Regions from separate parts of the Actinomadura verrucosospora genome, predicted to be linked through region 3. Evidence: riboswitches for the same ligand, from Rfam matches in the RefSeq annotation. Region 3 holds a riboswitch; each other region holds the start of a gene.

Region 1 (3,265 bases), on a different contig from region 3:
GCTCGCGCAGGGATCCGCCGCCCGCCCGCATCGCCGCGCCGACCACGCAGACGGCGAGCAGGCAGCCGACGACGCCGAGGACGATCCGCACCCGGCGCCCGAGCACCGCGTAGGCGAACAGCGCGATCACCTCGGCGGGCACCAGCGCGTGGTGCTGGTACTGCGCCAGGTGGTAGGGCAGCACCAGGACCACCAGTGCCAGCAGGCCGGGGGTCGGCCACCGCCGGATCACCGCGAGCGGGACGTGCGCGGCCACCAGGAGCGCCGCGCCGGGCGCGTCCAGGCCCCGGACGCCGGGCCACAGCACCGCGGCGACGGCCGCGGCTCCCGCCAGCGCCGACGCCGCCAGGGCGTCCTTCACCGTCACCTCGACCCGGGGCACCGTCAGCACGCGCCCATTCTCCCCCACGCACGCGATCTTCGCGCCGCGGCCCGCGCCCCCGCGCGACTGGTCCTTTCGGCGCCCCCTGCGCGGCCGGAGGCCCGCCCTATAGTTCTGCAAACCCCGTCACGAAGGGCCGACAGTTGTCCGTCCCCCCGCCTGCTGTCCCCCCGCCTCCCGTCCCCCCGCCCGGGCTCCGGATGACGCTCGGCGCGCGGGCCTACCGATGGCCGCTCCGCGTCCTGACCGCCGCGCCGGCGGCCGGCGCGGCCCTCCTGCTCGCGGCCCGCCCCGGTACGGGACCGCTCGACCCGGAGAGTGCCCGCCGGCCCCTGCTGCTCTGCGGCGGCGGCTGCCTGCTCGCCGCCCTGGCCGCCCTCATCTGGGCGGCCCGGCTCCACCGGGCCCGCCTCATCGTGACCATCGGCGAGCAGGGGGTGACCCTCCGCCGCAGTGGGCGGGAGGCGGCCGTCCCGGCCGGAGCCGTGGAGGCGGTCGGGATCAGGTGGCCCGTCGACGACCCGGTGTGGACGCTCTGGGTCGACCCGGAGCGGGCGCCCGGCGTCGAGGCCGTCGCCGAGGTCGACGGGAACGCGGTGACCCTGCTCAGGGGCGCGTCGCTGCCGTCCGGATGGCTTCCGGCCGTCCGGACGGCGACCGCGGACCGCCTCAGCGCCGCCTGGCGGGTCGTCGACGACGAGGGCCGGGAGGTCCCGCCGCCCGCGGCGGGCGCCCTGGCCGGGGCCCGCCGCATCGTCGTGGACGGCGCGGGCCGGTACCGCGACCGGGACGGCGGCGCGGTGCTCGCCGTGGCCTGCGGCCGGCGCGGCAGGCGGACCATCGTGCTTCGCGACCCCCACGCCGCCGCGCTGCTGGTGGTCCGGGGTCCGTCCCGGCTGCCGGGACGCGACCGCGTGCGCGTCCTCGACGCGGACGGCCGCCCTCTCGGATTCGTGCGCGGCCTGCGGGAGCCGTCCTTCCACACCGCCGGTGGGATGCTCCTCGGCACCACCCGCGCCACCGGCGACGGCCGCGTCGTCACCGGCGTCGACGGCCGCCGCTCGGCCACGCTGCGCATCATCGGCGACGCCGAGGCCCGGGTGGAGCTGGAGCGGTCGCCGTCCGCCCCCGACCCCCTCCGCACTCTGGTCCTGGCCCTGCCCGTCGCGATCCCCGCGCGCGACCTCCGCGCGGGCGCGCTCTAGCCCATGGGCGGCGGTTGCGGCAACCGGGGCCGCCCGGGTTAACGTCGTGGCGACAGATCGCGGGGGCCCGGCGAACCGGGCTGAGATAGCGGCTGGGACGGCCGCTGACCGCATGAACCTGACCGGGTAATGCCGGCGTAGGGAGAGATCGAGTCGTCATGACCGAACCTGTGGTTCCCGCTGCCCGCAAGACCTACCTCCAGGGCTCCCGCCCGGAGATCCGGGTCCCGATGCGGGAGGTGCCGCTGACCAACGGCGACGTCGTCGTCCTGTACGACACGTCCGGGCCGTACACCGATCCAGAGCAGGAGACCGACGTGCGCAGGGGGCTGCCGCCTCTGCGGGAGGCCTGGATCGCCGAGCGCGGCGACACCGCCCCGTACGAGGGGCGGGCGGCGCGCCCCGAGGACGACGGGCGCCGCTCGTCGCCCTCCGCGCTCCCCCCGGGCGCGGGCGGGCGCCTCCCCCAGGCCGACGGCGAGGGCGCCCTGCCGCGGCGGCCGCGGCGCGCCACCGGCGGCGCGGTGACGCAGCGCGCCTACGCCCGGCGCGGGGAGATCACGCCGGAGATGGAGTTCGCCGCGCTGCGCGAGGGCGTGGCGCCGGAGTTCGTCCGGGACGAGCTGGCCGCCGGGCGCGCGGTGCTGCCCGCCAACGTCAACCATCCCGAGATCGAGCCGATGGTGATCGGGCGGAACTTCCTCGTCAAGGTCAACGCCAACATCGGCAACTCGGCCGTCGCGTCCTCGATCGAGGACGAGGTCGAGAAGATGACGTGGGCGACCCGCTGGGGCGCCGACACGATCATGGACCTGTCGACGGGCCGCGACATCCACACCACGCGCGAGTGGATCCTGCGCAACTCGCCCGTGCCGGTGGGGACCGTCCCGCTGTACCAGGCGGTGGAGAAGGTCGGCGGCGACCCGGCGGAGCTCACCTACGAGGTCTTCCGCGACACCGTGATCGAGCAGGCGGAGCAGGGCGTGGACTACATGACCGTCCACGCCGGGGTGCTGCTGTCCTACGTGCCGCTGACGGCGCGGCGCAAGACGGGGATCGTGTCGCGGGGCGGGTCGATCATGGCGGCCTGGTGCCTGGCGCACCACGAGGAGAACTTCCTCTACACCCGCTTCGAGGAGCTGTGCGAGATCTTCGCCGCCTACGACGTGACCTGGTCGCTGGGGGACGGGCTGCGCCCGGGCTCCGTCGCGGACGCCAACGACGAGGCCCAGTTCGCCGAGCTGCGCACCCAGGGCGAGCTGACGCGGATCGCGGCGCGGTTCGGCAACCAGGTGATGAACGAGGGCCCCGGCCACGTCCCGATGCACAAGATCAAGGAGAACGTCGACCTGCAGCAGGAGTGGTGCGACGGCGCGCCGTTCTACACCCTCGGGCCGCTGACCACCGACATCGCTCCCGGCTACGACCACATCACCTCGGCGATCGGCGCCGCGATGATCGGCTGGCACGGCACCGCGATGCTCTGCTACGTCACGCCGAAGGAGCATCTCGGGCTGCCGGACCGCGAGGACGTCAAGGCCGGCGTGATCGCATACAAGATCGCCGCGCACGCCGCCGACCTCGCCAAGGGCCATCCGGGCGCGCAGGCGTGGGACGACGCGCTGTCGGAGGCGCGGTTCGACTTCCGCTGGGAGGACCAGTTCAACCTGTCCCTGGA
Region 2 (3,265 bases), on a different contig from region 3:
CCAGCACCGAGCCGCGCGCGGACGGGTCCACCCTGCGCATCGCGACCGTGGTGAGCTCCGTCCCGGACGCGGTCAGCGCCTCGCGCAGCACCGCCATGCTCGGCGCCCCGCCCGTCCCCATGATCAGCCGCGAGCCCAGCTCCTCGCCCGCGATGACCAGCCCGTCGGTGTCGTTCATCCTCATCCTCCCTGGACGGCGGTCAGCACTTCGACGCGGTCGGCGTCCCGCAGGGGCGTGGCCGCCCACTCCGCGCGCCGGACGACCTCGTCGTTCAGCGCCGCGGCCACGCCCGTCGCGGCCGCGGTGACGGACGCGACGACCTCGGCCACGCTCGCGCCGTCGGGCAGCTCGCGCGGCTCACCGTTGACGATCACCTTCATGCGCTCACCTCGGGGGAGAAGCGGTCGGGGGCGAACGGCCCGGCGACCTCGGGGACGGGCCCGTCCAGCAGCATCGCGGACAGGATGTCGGCGCTCACGGGCGTGAGCAGGATGCCGTTGCGGAAGTGCCCGGTGCCCACCAGCAGGCCGCCCAGCGCGGTCGGCCCCATCACGGGCGCGTTGTCGGGCGAGCCGGGCCGCAGCCCGGCGGTGACCTCCGCGAACTCCAGCTCGGTGATGCCGGGGAGCAGCTCGCGGGCGTCGCGCAGCAGCTCCCACAGCCCGCCGGCGGTGACCCGCGTGTCGAAGCCCAGCTCCTCCTGCGTGGCGCCGACGACGATCTCTCCGTCGGCGCGCGGCACCAGGTAGACCGACGATCCCCGGACGAGGCCGCGGGTCGGCCGCCGCAGGAACGGCGCGCGGGTGCGCAGCCGGAGCACCTGGCCCTTGACGGGGCGGACGGGTGGAACGGTCCCGGGAGGCAGGCCGCCGAGGTCGCCCGACCACGGCCCGGCGGCCAGCAGCACCCGGTCCGCGGGGATCACGGTGCCGTCGTCCAGCCCCACGCCGGCGGCGGCGTCGTTCTCGACGACGACCCGTTCGGCCCGCCGCCGGACGAGCCGGACGCCCAGCCGCTCGCACGCCGCCAGCAGCGCCGGGGCGAGCCTGCGGGGGTCGACCGAGCCGTCCTCGGGGGCGAGCAGGCCGCCGCGCACGCCGGGCGCGAGCATCGGCTCCAGCCGCCGGCACTCGCGGCCGGTGAGCGCCTCGGCGGGGATGCCCAGGCTCTCCTGGAACCGGCGCAGGTCGTCCAGGTGCCGCAGGTCGTCGGAGTCGAACGCGACCTCGATGATCCCTTCGGTGCGGTAGCCGGTCTCCAGGCCGGTCAGCTCCTCCAGCTCGGCGACGAACGCGCCGTACCGGTCGCGGGAGGCGAGGCCGAGCCGCAGCAGCGGCTCCTCGCCGTAGCTCAGCTCGCTGACCGGGGTGAGCATGCCCGCCGCCACGGAGGAGGCCCCGGAGGCGGGCGCGGGGTCGACGAGGGTGACGGCGGCGCCGCCGGCGGCGGTGCGCCAGGCGGTGGCGAGGCCGATCACCCCGGCGCCGATGATGACGATCTGCATGCGCGCTCCCTTCGCCGGCATGATCCGGATCAGGTCGTGGCGGTCGGCGGCCCGTTCAGCCGCCCTCTCAGCCCGGTCGCACCGGACTCCCGCGCTCTGTGCTGTTCTGCTGTGCCGTTCCGCTGCCCCCACCTTACGACCTCGGCGAACCGGGCAACTGCCTGGACACCTGTCCATTCGCGGATCGCCGCCCGTTAGGGTGACCTTCATGGAGAGGGTCATCGTCGTGGGTGGCGGGCTGGCCGGCGTGCGCGCCGTGGAGGCCCTGCGGAGCAAGGGGTACGAGGGCGCGCTGACCCTCGTGTCGGCGGAGCGGCACCGGCCCTACGACCGGCCGCCGCTGTCGAAGGCCGTCCTCGCGGGCGAGTCCGACGACACGACCGTCGACGCCGACTGGGACGCGCTGCGCTGCGAGCTGCTGCTCGGCGAGCGCGCCACCGGCCTGCGGCTGGACGGGCCCGGACGCGGCGGAACGGTGGCGTCCACGGCGGGCGACCTGCCCTTCGACGGGCTGGTGATCGCGACCGGCGCCGCTCCGATCACGCTGCCCGGGGAGGGGCGGCAGCACGTGCTGCGCACCATCGAGGAGGCCCGCGACCTGCGCGCCCGGCTCACCGCCGGCGCCCGGATCGTGATCGTCGGCGCGGGCTGGATCGGCGCCGAGGTCGCCACCGCCGCGGCCCGCCGGGGCTGCGCGGTCACCGTCGTGGAGGCGGCCGACACCCCGCTGGCGGGCGCGATCGGGCCCGAGGTCGGCGCGCTCACCGCCCCCTGGTACGCCGAGGCCGGCGTCGAGCTGCGGACCGGGGTGAAGGTCGCGGAGGTGCGCGACGGCGGCCTCGTCCTCGCCGGGGGCGGCCGCGTCGACGCGGACGAGGTGGTCGTCGGCGTCGGGGTCCGGCCCGTCCTGTCGTGGCTGGAGGGCTCCGGGCTGCTGCTGGAGCGCGGGGTCGTCACCGACGGCTCCTTCCGGACCTACATGGGAGAGGAGACCCCGGGCGCGCTGCGGCCCGACGTCGTGGCGGTCGGCGACTGCGCCGCCTGGTGGTCGCACCGCTACGGGCGCAGGCTGCTCGTCGAGCACTGGGACGCCGCGCTGAACGCCCCCGAGGTCGCCGCCGCGGCCCTCCTCGGGCAGGACGCCGTGTACGACGCCGCCCCGTACTTCTGGTCGGAGCAGTTCGGGCGCATGGTCCAGTACGCGGGCGACCACTCCGCGTCCGAGCGGCTCGTGCGCAGGGGCGACCCGTCCGATCCCAGGTGGGCGGTGGCGTGGCTGACCGGAGACCGCCTCGACGCGATCCTCACCGTCGGCCGGCCCCGCGACCTGGTACAGGCGAGGCGCGTGATCGCCGCGGGGACGCCGGTGGATCCGGAGGCGATCGCCGACCCGGACGTCCCCGTGCGGCAGGCTGTTCGCGCAGAGCGATCAGAGGGGACGTAACGGCTGCGCAGCGGGTTTGAGTCTTCCGAAGGCGTGGTAGCAAGGGGGCGTGACGCAGATGCACGCAACCGTTGACAGCGCACTGGACCCCCGCACCGACGCCCTGGCCGGCGAGTGGCTCACCCTCCGGGAGACCGCCGACAGGCTCGGGATCAAGCCCAACCGGATCAAGCAGCTCATCCACGAGCACCGCATCCTCGCGGTGCGCCGGGGCGGGGAGCCGATGGTGCCCGCGGCCTTCATCAAGGACGGCCAGGTCATCAAGGGACTGCCCGGCACGCTGACGCTCCTGTCGGACGCCGGCTTCGACGACGCC
Region 3 (3,265 bases):
GCGCGCGGGCGAGAAATGCCCGGTGTGCGGGGACACGGTGCGCGAGGTGTCGTTCGCCGACTCGGCGCTCCAGTACTGCCCCACCTGCCAGACGGGCGGCAAGCCGCTCGCCGACCGCCGCATGTCCCGCCTCCTCAAGTAGCGGGCCCCGGGCGCCGTGAGACGGGCCAGGCCCCGGCGGGTGCCGGGGCCTGGCGACGGGAGTCGGGGACGGAGCCGGAACGGGGATGGCTCGTCCGGACGGGACGAAGGATCGGGGACGGGATCAGCGGACCTTCGGGACGTTCCCGAAGACCGGGCCGATCTGGCTCCAGCGGTGCAGCTGGCAGCCGTCGTCGCGGGTGAACGTGGTGTCGATCCGCTTGCCCTGCCAGGTGCCCTCGACCGTGGCGATCTCCGGACCGCCGTAGATCTTGGTGCACATCTGGTCCTTGGGGACGGGCGCGAAGGGATCCTTGACCTTGGTGAGCGCCGCGCAGGCGCCGGCCGCCTCGGGATGGTCCCCGCCCGGCGGGGCGCAGGTCAGCCTCCAGGTCTTGGCGGGCGCCTCCTTGGAGGCCTTCACCCGCACGGTGAGCGTGTCCGCCGGTGAGCCGGACGGCTGCACGGACGTCGTGCCCGAAGGCGCTCCGGCGGAGTTTCCGTTTGCCTGTTCGTCGCCGCAGGCGGCCGTGGACAGGAGCAAGGCCAGCCCGGGCGCTGCGAAAACGAGCGTCCGATACCGCATGCGTGATTCGACGCAGGGGGGCTTCGCACGGTTCCATGGGGGGTGTGATGAATTTCGGGGAAGACGTGCCGGCCGTGGTCGCCGCGGATGTTCCGCAGGACGGCTACCTGCTGGACGTCCGGGAGCAGGACGAGTGGGACGCGGGCCACGCGCCCGCGGCGGTCCACATCCCCATGCGCCATCTCGGCGACCGCGCCGGCGAGATCCCCCGCGACCGGGAGATCTACGTGATCTGCCGGTCCGGGGCGCGGTCCGCCCAGGTCACGTCCGCGCTGAACCAGGCGGGGTGGCTGGCGAGGAACGTCGGCGACGGCATGCACGGGTGGGCCGAGGCGGGCCGGCCGATGGAGGGCGCGGGGGACGGTCCGCCGTACGTCGCGTGAGCGTCGATGACGTCGCGTGAGCGTCGATGTCGCTGCGTGAGCTCGATGACTCTGGGGGATCTGAAAACTTTCGCGTGATCTGACCCGGTTGCCCTCTTCTGGGGCGTGACGGGCGGTTGTACGATCGGGCCTGACCGATGACCGCGGGAGCTCGGGCCACAGCCGGGCTGAGAGGGCGGCCTCCAAGGCGTCGCCGACCGCATGAACCTGTCCGGGTAATGCCGGCGTAGGGAGTGTGTGTCCCGTGACGTCCGACGTCGAAAAGCGCCCTCAGGGCGAGCGCGCCCCCGACGAGGTCCCCTTCACCCTCGACGAGCCGGCCCCCAAGGTCCTCGGCTTCTGGGACCAGAGCGCCTTCTGGGGGAACCTCGGGGTCAGCCTCCTGGCCTTCTCCGGCGCCTACACCGTCCTCGCGCCGGACGCCGGCGGCCGCCCCACGATCTCGATCATGGCGGGCATCGTCGCGATGGCCGTCGGGACGGCCCTCGGCGGGCTGATGCTCGGCCTGGCCGCCGTGCCCGGCGCGCGGACCGGGCAGCCCGCGATGGTGCTGCTGCGCGGCCTGTTCGGCGCGAAGCTGTCGTACGCGCCGACCGTCCTCAACATCGCCCAGCTCGTCGGGTGGGGGACGTTCGAGCTGATCGTCATCGCCGACGCCGCCCGCGAGCTGTGGGACGGCGTCCCGCGCTGGGGCTACGTGGTCGCCGCGGGCGCGATCACCACCGTGCTGACGGTCTGGCCGCTCGGCTCGGTGCGGCTGCTGCGCCGCTACGTGACCGTCGCCGTGGCGATCGCGCTCGTGTACTTCTACGTCCAGCTCGTCCGGGAGCCGCTGCCCGACCTGACGCAGGGCTCCTGGGGCGGGTTCTGGCTCGGCGCGGACGCCGCGCTGGCCGTGTCGATCTCCTGGGTCCCGGTCGCCGCCGACTACACCCGGCACGCGCGCACCGAGCGCGGGGCCTTCGGCGCCGCGGCCGTCGGCTACTCCGTCACGCAGATCGTCGCCTACGTCCTCGGGCTGCTCGCGCTGGCGCTGGTGGCGGGCGACTCGAGCAGGATCTTCGACCCGTTCCTGGGCGTCTCGCTGGGCGTGGTGTTCTTCGCCGTGTTCGTGCTGCGGGAGGCCGACCAGTCGTTCGCCGACACCTACTCCACGGCGGTGTCGATCCAGAACCTGTTCCCCCGGGCCGACCGCCGGGTGCTGAGCGTCGCGCTCGGCGTCGGCATCACCGTGCTCGCGCTGGTCCTCGACATCGGCGACTACGCGGGCTTCCTGTCGCTGATCGGATCGGTGTTCGTGCCGATGCTGGGCGTCCTCGCCGCCGACTTCTTCCTCGGCCGCCGCCGGGCCGGCGGCTGGGACGTCTCGCGGACCGCGCCATCCCGCTGGGGCATGATCGCGGCATGGGCGATCGGGTTCGTCGTCTACCAGCTCGTCAACCCGGGCACGGTCGCGCGGTGGACCGCTTTCTGGTCGGACGTGCGGGACGCGCTGCACTTCACGCCGCAGGCGTGGATGAGCGCCTCGCTGCTGTCGTTCCTGGTGGCGGGGGTCGCGGCCCTGCTCATCGGTAGGCTTACCAGACGGTAAGGTTTGGGTCGAAAGCAAGTTTCGGCGCAAGTTGCCCGGCGCCATGCCGGAGTGCGGTGGCACGATGACAGACGTGTATCAGCACGTGCACGATCCGATCGCGCGGGCCGTCATCGAGAGCGCCGCCGACGCGATCGTAGCCGTGGACCAGCGGCACCGGGTCACCGTGTGGAACCCGGCGGCCGAGCGCATGTTCGGCTGGAGCGCCGAGGAGATGCTCGGCCGGGTCCCGCCGATCGTCCCCGACGAGCTGAAGGCCGAGCACAACGCCGTCCAGGAGCGGCTCCTCACCCGGCGCGGCGGCGAGGGCGAGACCGACGGCGGGCAGATCTCGATCGCCACCCGCCGCTTCCACCGCGAGGGCCGGCTCATCGACGTGCGCATCGACACGAGCCTGCTGAAGGATCCGAGGGGCACGCTGCTCGGCTGGGTCGGGGTGTACCACCCGGTCGAGGACGACGAGATCGTCCAGAACCGGATGACCGAGCGGGCCCGGCTGGTCCGGCGGCTGAACGACATCGTCGCCGATCTCGGAGCCGAGCTCGACCTGGCCGTCGTGCTCGA

The links. A riboswitch is a leader RNA that binds a small molecule or an ion and turns the genes downstream of it on or off. The one in region 3 is predicted to bind thiamine pyrophosphate.
Region 1: linked by a shared signal. The riboswitch ahead of thiC (phosphomethylpyrimidine synthase ThiC) and the one ahead of ABD944_RS02030 (purine-cytosine permease family protein) in region 3 are both predicted to bind thiamine pyrophosphate.
Region 2: linked by a shared signal. The riboswitch ahead of thiO (glycine oxidase ThiO) and the one ahead of ABD944_RS02030 (purine-cytosine permease family protein) in region 3 are both predicted to bind thiamine pyrophosphate.

What each region holds. Positions count from the first base shown of each region.
Region 1 is NZ_BAABEV010000067.1:9,950-13,214, forward strand. Features, by position in the region: gene ABD944_RS39710 (sensor histidine kinase) at 1-391, opposite strand, end outside; gene ABD944_RS39715 (hypothetical protein) at 583-1,587, shown strand; TPP riboswitch at 1,637-1,750, shown strand; gene thiC (phosphomethylpyrimidine synthase ThiC) at 1,746-3,265, shown strand, end outside.
Region 2 is NZ_BAABEV010000059.1:35,531-38,795, forward strand. Features, by position in the region: gene ABD944_RS38265 (thiazole synthase) at 1-178, opposite strand, end outside; gene thiS (sulfur carrier protein ThiS) at 181-381, opposite strand; gene thiO (glycine oxidase ThiO) at 378-1,505, opposite strand; TPP riboswitch at 1,495-1,608, opposite strand; gene ABD944_RS38280 (NAD(P)/FAD-dependent oxidoreductase) at 1,714-2,949, shown strand; gene ABD944_RS38285 (helix-turn-helix domain-containing protein) at 3,008-3,265, shown strand, end outside.
Region 3 is NZ_BAABEV010000001.1:402,058-405,322, reverse strand. Features, by position in the region: gene ABD944_RS02045 (Fpg/Nei family DNA glycosylase) at 1-142, shown strand, start outside; gene ABD944_RS02040 (SSI family serine proteinase inhibitor) at 266-565, opposite strand; gene ABD944_RS02035 (rhodanese-like domain-containing protein) at 775-1,110, shown strand; TPP riboswitch at 1,244-1,361, shown strand; gene ABD944_RS02030 (purine-cytosine permease family protein) at 1,355-2,701, shown strand; gene ABD944_RS02025 (sensor histidine kinase) at 2,766-3,265, shown strand, end outside.